Regions from separate parts of the Pseudomonas sp. AC355 genome, predicted to be linked through region 3. Evidence: predicted binding sites of a transcription regulator. Region 3 holds the regulator's gene; each other region holds the start of a gene.

Region 1 (4,070 bases), 360 kb from region 3:
GGCCGCCCGCGGCGTGCATTGCGAGATCGTCAACGGCATCACCGCCGGCCTGGCTGCGGCGACCCGCTGCGGCATCTCCCTGACCCTGCGCGGCATCGCTCGCGGCGTCACTCTGGTTACCGCCCACACCCAGGATGGCAGCTCGCCCAACTGGCAGGCACTGGCCGACAGCGGCACGACGCTGGTGGTGTACATGGGCATCGCTACTCTGGCCGATACCCGCCAGCATCTGCTCGATGCCGGTATGGCGGCGCACACCGCCGTGGCGATGATCGAGAACGCCTCGCTGCCGGATCAACGCGAGTGCCGCAGCACGCTGCTGGAAATGGCCGACGCTGCACTGGCATTCAAGCTGAAAAGCCCGGCCATTCTGGTCATCGGCGATGTGGTTGGCGCTGCCATGGATGCTGCGCGAGAACTTGAGGTACGCAGCGCCTGACCCCTTACGACAGTCCGGTCTATGCAACTGGACTGCTATTTGCACTGTTTTAGTTCAACCGTACTGCCTGAAAGACTGCCCTCATGCCTGACACCACCATGCCTGCCGCCCTGCGATTCATGCTCGCCGCCCGCCGCTGCGAGCTGCAGGGCCTGGAAAGCCTGTCCTTCACCTGCCAACTGGTGACCAATGTCAGTCAGTTGGTGCACCAGCTGCAGAAGGAACGGGGCTACTCCAACATCTATCTGGGCAACCAATCGAGCCATTATCTGCACCAACTTGACGCACACAGTGCCGAGTCAGCCGCCGTAGAGCGTCAGGTACACGAATGCTTCATGGCCATGGATACCGCTCAGGCCAATGCCGCGGATCGTGCCCGCCTGTTCAACCGCATCGCTTATGTCTTGCATGGTCTGGACGAACTGCCCGGCCTGCGCCGCCGCATCCGCGAGCTGCAGCCGACGCCACGCCTGGCCACCCAAGCCTTCACGCGGCTGATTGGCGGGTTGATGGCCGTGGTCTTCGAAGCCGCCGATACCGCAGTCGACCCAGGCATCACCCGGCTGCTGGTGGCCATGTTCAACTTCATGCAGGGCAAGGAGCTGGCCGGTCAGGAGCGCGCCGCGGGTGTCGAGGGCTTCTCGCGCGGGCATTTCGATGCCGAGTTGCAGGAGCGCCTGCAGCATCTCGAAGACGGCCAGGAGCGCTGCTTCGATGTGTTCAGCGAGTTCGCCGATGCAGAGGCGGGGGCCCTGTGGCAACAGATTCACAGCGGCGACACCGTCGCCCAGGTAATCAGCCTGCGCGGCATCGCCAAGCGCACGTCTGCCAATGCCACGGTCGATCCGAGCCTGTGTGAGCTGTGGTTCGAACTCAATACCCGACGCATCGACGCCATGAAGGAAGTGGAAAACCACCTCGCCAATCGCCTGCTGGAACACTGCCGCCGCAGCATCGCCGAAGCCCATGCTGACCTGGACAACCATCGCACGCTGCTCAAGCGTCTGGGGCAGATGGATGTTGGTAGCGATCAGGCGCTGCTGTTCAGCGTGCACAGCAGCACCCTGGACAGTGCATCTCAGGATTCGGTGGGCAACCACCTGACGCGCTCGGTGCTCGACCTGCTGCACGAACAGAACCAACGCCTGCAGCGAGTCAGTGACGAGCTCAAGGAAACCCGCGAAACCCTCAACGAACGCAAAGTGATCGAGCGGGCCAAGAAGCTGCTGATGAACGATTACCGGCTCAGTGAAGAAGATGCCTACGCACGCCTGCGCCAATCCGCTATGGAGCGCAGCATGCGCCTGGTCGACGTCGCCCAGAGCCTGCTCGCCTTCGCCGCCCGCAAGGCCCAGGAAAATCCGCGCAGCGACCGCGCCTGAATGAGCCTTACCGGCCCTGGGTATCGCTGCGCTCAACCACAGGCTACGACCCACTCCGCCCCTGTAGCCCAGCACTGAAAGGCGATGCCCGGGAAAAGTGCCTGCAATAAAGACTCTGGCATCCATGCACCTACGCCGCGCACGGCAAGCGATCGACGCCCCGCTGCTGTGCGGCGCCAGCCTCCGAACTGATCAGGCGCAGCCTCGAAGAAATCGTCCGGCACAGGCTGAAAACCTTTCCTGCTCAAGCAGTTAACGCAGATACACCAAGTACTCAAGGGCAGCTGTCAACCAGCCAGGCCACCGGTGCCAGCTACTGGCATGCAACCTGCTATGTCCGTAACAGGGAGGCAGGCTCTGCCCCTCCACAATCCAAATCCTGGACAACGGCGTCCACCCTCATACAGCCCGCGCGCTGCCATGAGAGTGACGCCGTTTTTTTATGCGTGCCTTTTGGGGAAAACGATATGGACGACAAGCCACGTACACTGCAGAGCATCGACGACAGTACCAATCAGCCACGTCGTACCTTCCTCAAACAATCCATGGGTCTGCTCGGCGGCAGCGCATTGATGAGCATGCTACCTGCGGGCCTGAGCAGTGCGGTATGGGCTGCGGGGAGCGACGGCCTGGAAACCACCAAGGCCAAGCTCGGCTTCATCGCCCTGACCGACGCCGCACCGTTGTTCGTGGCCGATGAACTGGGTCTGTTCGCCAAGCACGGCATGACCGGCGTAGAGGTGCTCAAGCAATCGTCGTGGGGCACCACCCGCGACAACCTGGTGCTCGGCGCCGGCAGTGGCGGCATCGATGGCGCCCATATCCTTACACCGATGCCCTACCTGATGGCCGCCGGTAAGGTGACCACCAACAATACCCCGCTGCCGATGTACATCCTCGCGCGCCTGAACCTCAACGGTCAGGGCATTTCCATCAGCAAGGAATACCAGGATCTAAAGCTTGGCACCGACGCCAGCGCCTTCAAGCAGGCCGTTGCCGCCAAGCAGGCAAAAGGCCAGAAGATTGCAGCGGCGATGACCTTCCCAGGCGGCACCCACGACCTGTGGCTGCGCTACTGGATGGCAGCTGGTGGGATCGAACCCAACAAGGATCTGCCGACGGTGGTCATCCCGCCACCGCAGATGGTCGCCAACATGAAGGTCGGCAGCATGGACGCCTTCTGCGTCGGTGAGCCATGGAACGCTCAGTTGATCAACCAGGGCATTGGCTACAGCGCGGTAACCACCGGCGAGCTGTGGGCCAACCACCCGGAAAAAGCCCTGTCGCTGCGCGCCGATTACGTCGACGCCAACCCCAACGCCACCCGTGCGCTGCTCAAGGCGGTGATGGAAGCGCAAATGTTCTGCGAAGCGGCGGAGAACAAGGAACAGGTCGCCGAGATCTGCGCCAAACGCCGCTGGATCGGCGCTCCCGCCAAGGATCTGCTGGCACGCTTGCAGGGCAACATCGATTACGGCAACGGCCGCGTGGTGGAAAACAGCCCGCACCTGATGCGCTTCTGGAGCGAGTTCGCCTCCTACCCCTTCCAGAGCCACGACCTGTGGTTCCTGACCGAAAACAAACGCTGGGGCTACCTGCCGAAGGACTTCGACAGCCAGGCACTGATCAACACCGTCAACCGCGAGGACATCTGGCGCCAGGCCGCCGCCGAGCTGGCGGTACCTGCCGAGCAGATTCCGCAATCCAAGTCGCGCGGCATCGAGACCTTCTTCGACGGCAAGACCTTCGACCCGCAGAACCCGCAAGCCTATCTCGACAACCTGTCCCTGAAGGCCTAACCGGAGGAACGCTCCATGAATGCGCCCGTAAAATCGCTGGCCCTGCCGGCTGGTGTCATCGCTCCAAGCTGGCTGAAACGACTGTCGACCACGCTGATGCAATCGGTACTGCCGCCGCTGGTGATCACCTCAGCACTGCTGCTGATCTGGCAATTGCTGTGCAGTGGCCCCACTGCATCGCTGCCGCCACCCAGCCAGGTCATCGAAGACACCTGGGAGCTGATCGTCAATCCGTTCTATGACAATGGCGGCACCGACGTCGGCATGGCCTGGCAACTGCTCGCCAGCCTCGAGCGGGTGGCCTACGGCTATGCCCTGGCAGTCGTGGTCGGTGTAGCGTTGGGCGTGCTGGTCGGCCAGTCGACCTGGGCCATGCGTGGTCTCGACCCGCTGTTCCAGATCCTCCGTACCGTGCCGCCGCTGGCCTGGTTGCCGCTGTCGCTGGCCGGC
Region 2 (4,070 bases), 1.4 Mb from region 3:
TCGGCTGACGGGCGGATGGAGAATCGACTCGGTTTATCGGATGGCCGCCAAAGGCGGAAGGCCGGGCATTGTACCACCGCGATAGACGGTTTCTTGAATGTGCCAGCTATCGATAGGTTTGCATGTGGATTCGTTCAGCTTATTTCTGCGTGTTTCACAGGTTGGTGCGGTACTGCAGGGCCTCTGCCAGGTGCTGGCGGCTGATCGCCTTTTGCGCCTGCAGATCTGCCAGCGTGCGTGCGACCTTGAGCACACGATGAGCCGAGCGCAGCGATAAGGTCAGGCGTTCGCAGGCGTGCTCTAACCACTGCCGATCGATGTCACTCAGTGCGCAGTGCTCACGCAGCCCTGGCAGGTCGAGAAAGGCATTGGCCATGCCCTGGCGCTGCAGTTGGATATCCCGCGCTGTAGCGACCCAGGCAGCCGCCGTTGCGCTGCTTTCACCACTGTCCGGCGGTGTGCTGAGCGCAGTGCTTTCCCGCGCAACGGTGATATGCAAGTCGATACGGTCGAGTAGTGGGCCAGACAGTTTGCCGCGGTAGCGCTGAATCTGTTCCGGGCTGCAGCGGCAGCGCCCGCTGGGGTCGCCCAGGAAACCACACGGGCAGGGATTCATGGCAGCGACGAGCTGGAAGCGGGCGGGGAAGCTGACTTTGTCGCGAGCTCGGGCTATCACGATCTGGCCGCTTTCGAGTGGCTCTCTAAGCACTTCAAGGACGCGTCTGTCGAATTCCGGCAGTTCATCCAAAAAAAGCACACCGTGGTGGGCGAGGGTGATTTCTCCGGGTTGAGGACGACTGCCGCCACCCACCAATGCCGGCCCCGATGCGCTGTGATGAGGGTGTCTAAATGGTCGTTGTGGCCAGCTCTGTAAAGGGGTGTGGCTGGCCACCGAGCGAATCGCTGCAACCTGTAGGGCCTCTTCCTCTGTCAGTGGTGGTAGCAAGCCGGGTAGGCGGCTCGCCAGTAGCGTTTTGCCCGTGCCGGGTGGCCCGCTCAGTAGCAGATTGTGGCCCCCGGCAGCGGCCACCAGAAGGGCACGCTTGGCAGCGGTTTGCCCTTGCACTTCGGCTAGGTCTGGATAAGGTTGAGTGTGGCGTAGCAGGCCCTGCGCCTGATAAGCGGCCAATGGCGTCTGGCCGTTCAGGTGCGCGACCAGCTCCAGAAGATGCCCTGCCGCCAGCACCGTCAGCCCGGATGCAAGGCTGGCCTCTTCGGCGTTTTCCTTGGGCACCACAAGGGTGCGCCCGGCTCCCCGGGCCGCCAGGGCCGCAGGCAGCACGCCTTGTACTGGGCGGATGGCGCCAGATAACGCCAGTTCGCCAAGGCATTCGAGTGGGGTCAGGGAGTCTGCTGGCAATTGTCCGCTGGCCGCCAGAATACCCAAGGCAATGGCCAGGTCGAAACGGCCTCCGTCCTTCGGTAAATCAGCCGGGGCCAGGTTCAGCGTGATACGGCGTGGCGGGAAATCCAGTGCGCAGTTGAGGATGGCACTGCGCACGCGATCCTTACTTTCCTTGACGGCCGCTTCCGGCAAACCGACCAGCGCAAGTGATGGCAGGCCGTTGGCCAAATGGGCTTCGACGGTAACAGCGGGGGCGTCTACGCCGACTTGGGCGCGGCTGTGGACTACGGCCAATGACATCGATCACTCCTTGATCTTTGGGGCTGCTGGCGCTGCTGTGCGAGCGCACTGAAGCTTCAACAGGTACTACTTATTTACCGCGTACGTTACTCGGCCGATGTTTGCTGTGCTGTCGTGTTGCGCGACTCGATTTCCGCGACCTTGGCTTCCAGAGCTTCAAGGCGTGCACGAGTGCGAGCCAGCACTACCATTTGGCTATCGAATTCTTCGCGGCTGACTAGATCCAGCTTGCTGAATGTGCTCTGCAATAGAGCCTTGAGCTGGCTCTCGATTTCGCTGCGTGGCAAGGGAGTATCGCCGCTGAGCAGGCGCGTGGCCTGGCTGCTAAGGGCGTCGAGCAGAGCTTTGGGTGGCAGCATAAGAACCTTCCGAAAACGAGTGTCGGCAGTGTAGCACGGCATTTTTGGGGGCTGCCTGAGGTGGGTGCACCAACTCTGTGCGTGTCGAGGGGTGGTGTGGCGCTGTTCTGGTGCGTCATCCGCTCGGGATGTTTCCAGGCAAACCTCTGTATGCCCGTAACATCCTGATAAGGAGGCGCTTTGCCGTTATTGGCAAGCTTTCTGCTTAGTCGCTACTGACCCATGCACCGATGCGGTTCGGTTGTATCGTGCGGGCGGGGAATGTTTCGCCGGGAGCAGTTGGTGGTATCGGATCAGCCTGTCTTGGCAACCGATGCATACAAAAGCCAGACACTGAGCTTAGACTTGCAGCGGGGTAAAAATTCCTGGGGCAAGTCCACCTTACACGGGAGAGAGTTTCATGAAACTAGTCACTGCCATCATCAAGCCGTTCAAGCTGGACGACGTCCGCGAGTCGCTGTCGGAAATCGGGGTGCAAGGCATCACCGTGACCGAAGTGAAAGGCTTCGGCCGTCAGAAGGGTCACACCGAGCTGTACCGCGGTGCCGAATATGTCGTCGATTTCCTGCCCAAGGTGAAGATCGACGTGGCCATCGCCGACGATCAGTTGGATCGTGTCATCGAAGCCATTACCAAAGCTGCCAACACCGGCAAGATCGGTGACGGCAAGATTTTCGTTGTAAACCTGGAACAGGCGATCCGCATCCGTACCGGCGAAACCGATACCGACGCGATCTAAGCTCCGCCCCCACCCCCAAAATCGTCCCAGGAGTTAAATCATGACTCTGCGAAAAGTCGCAGGGCTCGGAGCCCTTTCGTCCCTGTTTTTCCCCGGCATGGCCATGGCGCAGGAAGCGACGCTGAATTCCGGTGACACCGCCTGGATGCTGACCGCCACTGCCCTGGTGCTGTTCATGACCATTCCCGGCTTGGCGCTGTTCTATGCAGGTATGGTGCGTTCCAAGAACGTTCTGTCGGTCATGATGCAGTGCTTCGCCATCACCGCGTTGATGAGCCTCCTGTGGTTCGCCTACGGCTACAGCCTGGCGTTCGACACCACCGGGATGGAAGCCGGCGTGACCAACTTCAGCTCCTTCGTGGGCGGTTTGGGCAACATGTTCCTCGGCAACCTGACCAAAGAATCGCTGACCGCGGCCTTCCCGGAAAGCGTATTCGTCACCTTCCAGATGACCTTCGCCATCATCACCCCTGCACTGATCGTCGGTGCCTTCGCCGAGCGCATGAAGTTCTCGGCGATGCTGGTGTTCATGACCGTTTGGTTCACCCTCGTCTATGCGCCAATCGCGCACATGGTCTGGGGTGGCGACGGTGCCCTGATGTGGGACTGGGGCGTGCTGGACTTCGCTGGCGGCACCGTTGTGCACATCAACGCCGGTATCGCCGGTCTGGTGGCGTGCATCGTGCTGGGCAAGCGTAAGGGCTTCCCGAGCGTAGCCATGGCGCCGCACAACCTGGGCTATACCCTGATCGGTGCTGCGATGCTGTGGGTCGGCTGGTTCGGCTTCAACGCTGGCTCCGCTGCTGCCGCTGACCAGACCGCGGGTATGGCCATGCTGGTTACCCAGATCGCCACCGCCGCCGCTGCACTGAGCTGGATGTTCGCCGAGTGGGTCGCCCACGGCAAACCTAGCGCTCTGGGCATTGCCTCTGGTGTGGTTGCAGGCCTGGTCGCCATCACCCCTGCTGCCGGCACCGTCGGCCCGATGGGCGCGATGATCATCGGTCTGGCTTCCGGCGTGATCTGCTTCTTCTGTGCCACCAGCCTCAAGCGCAAACTGGGTTACGACGACTCCCTGGACGTCTTCGGCGTACATGGCGTGGGCGGCATCGTCGGTGCACTGCTGACCGGTATCTTCGCAGCGCCTGCCCTGGGCGGTTTCGGCGAAGTCGAGAACATCGGCCTGCAGCTGTGGATCCAGTTCAAAGGCGTTGCCTTCACCGTGATCTACACCGCCATCGTCACCTTCGTGATCCTCAAGGTCATCGATGTGGTCATGGGGCTGCGTGTCACCGAAGAAGAAGAGTCGGTCGGCCTCGACCTGGCT
Region 3 (4,070 bases):
AGAACGCAAAGGGTGAGGTCGATGTGTTCACCTCGGTGGGCAAACCCGCCTATTACGAGCAGAAGCCCTCGGCCGACAAGCAGATCGTCAAGGCTTACGGCCTGACCATCCAGTACTTTGCTGCCAATGAGCGCATCGTACTGATCGACCAGGCCAAGGTGGTTCAGGAAGGCAACACCTTCGAAGGCGAGAAAATCGTCTATGACACCCAGCGACAGATCGTCAATGCAGGCCGCGCCACGGGCACCAATGTGTCGACGCCGCGCCCGCGTATCGACATGGTGATCCAGCCGCAGAAAAAACCCGCCGCTGAGCAGGGCCAATAACGATGGCAACTCTGAAAGCCCAGCACCTGGCCAAAAGCTATAAAGGTCGCCAGGTCGTTCGCGACGTAAGCCTGAGCATCGACAGCGGGCAGATCGTCGGCTTGCTCGGCCCCAACGGCGCCGGCAAGACCACCTGCTTCTACATGATCGTCGGCCTGGTTCAGGCCGATCAGGGCCGCGTACTGATCGACGATCTCGACGTCAGCCACCAGCCCATGCACGGCCGCGCCCGCGCCGGTATAGGCTACCTGCCTCAGGAAGCGTCGATCTTCCGCAAGCTCAGTGTGTCCGATAACATCATGGCGATCCTGGAAACGCGCAAGGATCTGAGCCGCGCGCAGCGGCTGCAGGAACTGGAGGGCCTACTGCAGGAATTCCACATCACCCACATTCGCGACAACCTGGGCATGAGCCTGTCGGGTGGTGAGCGCCGCCGTGTAGAAATCGCCCGCGCCCTTGCAACATCACCGAAATTCATCCTTCTCGACGAGCCCTTCGCCGGCGTCGACCCGATTTCGGTCGGTGACATCAAGCAAATCATTCACCACCTCAAAGCCAAAGGCATTGGGGTGCTGATCACCGATCACAATGTGCGCGAAACCCTGGATATCTGCGAGACCGCCTATATCGTCAGCGACGGCCAACTGATCGCCGAGGGCGACTCCGCTGCGATCCTGGCCAACCAGATGGTAAAGGAAGTCTACCTGGGCCACGAATTCCGCCTGTAACGGTTTTCCCACCGATGGGCATCCAGAGCCTGTTACCCCACGACATGGTCGTAATGAAATGGTAACGGGCTCTAGGCAAACCACTCGTGTTCAGGCATATAATTTGCTTCCTAGTGGCGCTTTGGCGCCCTGTCGTGGATCGCGCACAGACGCCAGATAAGGTCTGCAATGAAACCATCGCTAGTCCTGAAAATGGGCCAGCAGCTGACGATGACACCGCAGCTGCAACAAGCCATTCGCCTGCTCCAACTGTCGACTCTCGATCTGCAACAGGAGATCCAGGAGGCACTGGAGTCGAACCCGATGCTCGAGCGTCAGGAAGAGGGCGACGACTTCGACAATTCGGATCCCATGGCCGACGGCGCGGAAAGTGCCACCACTGCGACTGCTCAGGAAGAGAAATTTCAGGAGCCGACCTTCCAGGAAAACACCCAGACCGTCGACAATCTGGAAGAAGGCGACTGGGGTGAACGCATCCCCAGCGAACTACCCGTCGACACAGCCTGGGAAGACGTCTACCAGACCAGCGCCAGCAGCCTGCCAAGCAATGACGACGACGAGTGGGACTTCACCACTCGCACCTCCGCTGGCGAGAGCCTGCAGAGCCATATGCTTTGGCAACTCAACCTGGCGCCGATGTCCGACAAGGATCGCCTGATCGCCGTTACCCTGATCGACTGCATCAACGCTCAGGGCTACCTCGAAGAAACTCTCGAAGAAATTACCGACGCCTTCGACCCCGAACTCGATGTCGAGCTCGATGAAGTCGAAGCCGTGCTACACCGCATCCAGCAGTTCGAGCCTTCCGGCATCGCCGCCCGCGACCTGCGCGAGTGCCTGCTTCTGCAATTGCGTCAGCTACCGACCAATACACCCTGGCTGAGCGAAGCTCAGCGCCTCACCAGCGACTACCTAGACCTGCTCGGCAGCCGCGACTACAGCCAGTTGATGCGCCGCATGAAGCTCAAGGAAGACGAGCTACGCCCGGTCATCGAGCTGATTCAAAGCCTCAACCCGCGTCCTGGCTCACAGATCGAATCGAGCGAGCCCGAGTACGTGGTACCTGACGTGATCGTGCGCAAGCACAACGATCGCTGGCTGGTGGAGCTCAACCAGGAAGCCATGCCGCGCCTACGCGTCAACGCGCAGTACGCAGGCTTCGTGAAACGCGCCGACTCCAGCGCCGACAACACCTTCATGCGCAATCAGTTGCAGGAAGCACGCTGGTTCATCAAAAGCCTGCAGAGTCGCAACGAGACCCTGATGAAGGTCGCGACGCAGATCGTCGAGCATCAGCGCGGCTTCCTCGACTACGGCGACGAAGCCATGAAGCCGCTGGTACTGCATGACATCGCGGAAGCGGTAGGCATGCATGAGTCGACCATTTCCCGCGTCACCACCCAGAAGTACATGCATACACCGCGTGGCATTTACGAGCTGAAATACTTCTTCTCCAGCCACGTCAGCACCTCCGAAGGCGGCGAATGTTCGTCCACCGCGATCCGCGCGATCATCAAAAAACTGGTCGCCGCGGAAAATGCGAAAAAGCCATTGAGCGATAGCAAGATCGCTGGTTTACTGGAAGCACAGGGCATTCAAGTGGCGCGCCGCACAGTCGCCAAGTACCGTGAATCGCTCGGTATAGCGCCTTCGAGCGAACGCAAGCGACTGATGTAAGGTGCCCTTGTAAGAGAAGCCCCAGTGTTCCTGCGGCAGGTTTTATCGCCTGCCACTCACACACGGCAACAAGGAGAAGCGGTATGCAAGTCAACATCAGTGGGCACCAGCTGGATGTGACAGACGCACTACGCAGCTACATCGAGGAAAAGCTCGGACGTCTCGAGCGGCACTTCGACAAGATCACCAATGTGCAGGTCATCCTGGAGGTCGAGAAGCTCAAGCAGAAAGTCGAAGCTACCTTGCATATCGCCGGAGGCGAAGTGGTGGCAAATGCCGAGCATGAAGACATGTACGCTGCCATTGATCTACTGACCGACAAACTTGACCGCCAACTCATCAAGCACAAGGAAAAACAGCTCGACCGCCAGCAGGGCGCAATGGCCCGCTGACCTCGTCCTTATCCTATGATCCGACTTGAAAATATCCTGACCCCCGGCCGTTCCCTCGTGAACGTGCCGGGCGGCAGTAAAAAGCGTGTACTCGAACAGATAGCTGCCGTGATCGCGAGCGACCTGCCCGATCTCGACGGCCAGACCATCTATGAAAGCCTGATCGCCCGGGAAAAACTCGGTTCGACCGGTTTTGGCAATGGCATCGCCATTCCCCACTGCCGCCTACCCGGCTGCAGCTCACCGATCAGTGCACTGCTGAAACTCAACGCTGCGGTCGACTTCGACGCCATCGATGGTGCGCCCGTCGATTTGCTGTTCGTGCTGCTGGTTCCCGAAGCAGCGACCGATGAGCACCTGGAACTGCTGCGCCAGATCGCCAGCATGTTCGACCGCGAGGACGTTCGCGAGCGGCTGCGCCAGGCTCAAGACAGTGAATCGCTGTACCAGACCGTAGTGAACGTGCAGAACGGCCAATAGCCCTACAGGATTAGCCCATGCGCCTGATCATCGTCAGCGGCCGTTCCGGCTCGGGCAAGAGCACCGCTCTCGACGTGCTCGAGGACAACGGTTTCTATTGCATCGACAACCTGCCTGCCGGCCTGCTTCCGGAGCTGGCCGAACGGGCGTTGTTGCATACCGAGCTGTTGCACCCACAAGTGGCGGTATCGATAGACGCACGCAACCTGCCTAGCCAGCTCAAGCGCTTTTCCGAACTGCTTGATGAAGTGCGCGGCCGCAACATCCGTTGCGATGTCCTGTATCTGGACGCCAGCGAAGAAACCCTGCTCAAGCGCTTTTCGGAGACGCGCAGACGTCACCCGCTGACCAACGACCAGCGCTCGCTGGCCGAAGCCATGGTCGACGAGACCAAACTACTGAGCCCGATCATCGACCGTGCCGATCTGAAGATCGACACCACTCACCTGAATCTCTACCAACTGCGC

What was found. Region 3 encodes sigma-54, which starts transcription at its own class of promoters, with help from an activator protein. Its sites were predicted from a motif close to ANTGGCATNNANNTTGCTNT; they were not measured.
Region 1: the regulator sigma-54 is predicted to act here: its motif matches at 2,137-2,156, upstream of ACZ0AI_RS23470 (CmpA/NrtA family ABC transporter substrate-binding protein).
Region 2: the regulator sigma-54 is predicted to act here: its motif matches at 2,193-2,212, upstream of glnK (P-II family nitrogen regulator).

The regions. Positions count from the first base shown of each region.
Region 1 covers NZ_OZ409843.1:5,042,808-5,046,877, reverse strand. The annotation lists gene cobA (uroporphyrinogen-III C-methyltransferase) at 1-439, shown strand, start outside; gene ACZ0AI_RS23475 (nitrate- and nitrite sensing domain-containing protein) at 523-1,821, shown strand; gene ACZ0AI_RS23470 (CmpA/NrtA family ABC transporter substrate-binding protein) at 2,289-3,620, shown strand; gene ntrB (nitrate ABC transporter permease) at 3,636-4,070, shown strand, end outside.
Region 2 covers NZ_OZ409843.1:3,253,978-3,258,047, reverse strand. The annotation lists gene ACZ0AI_RS15450 (YifB family Mg chelatase-like AAA ATPase) at 155-1,645, opposite strand; gene ACZ0AI_RS15445 (accessory factor UbiK family protein) at 1,732-2,004, opposite strand; gene glnK (P-II family nitrogen regulator) at 2,405-2,743, shown strand; gene ACZ0AI_RS15435 (ammonium transporter) at 2,784-4,070, shown strand, end outside.
Region 3 covers NZ_OZ409843.1:4,680,020-4,684,089, reverse strand. The annotation lists gene lptA (lipopolysaccharide transport periplasmic protein LptA) at 1-326, shown strand, start outside; gene lptB (LPS export ABC transporter ATP-binding protein) at 329-1,054, shown strand; gene ACZ0AI_RS21760 (RNA polymerase factor sigma-54) at 1,223-2,731, shown strand; gene hpf (ribosome hibernation-promoting factor, HPF/YfiA family) at 2,815-3,123, shown strand; gene ptsN (PTS IIA-like nitrogen regulatory protein PtsN) at 3,139-3,603, shown strand; gene rapZ (RNase adapter RapZ) at 3,621-4,070, shown strand, end outside.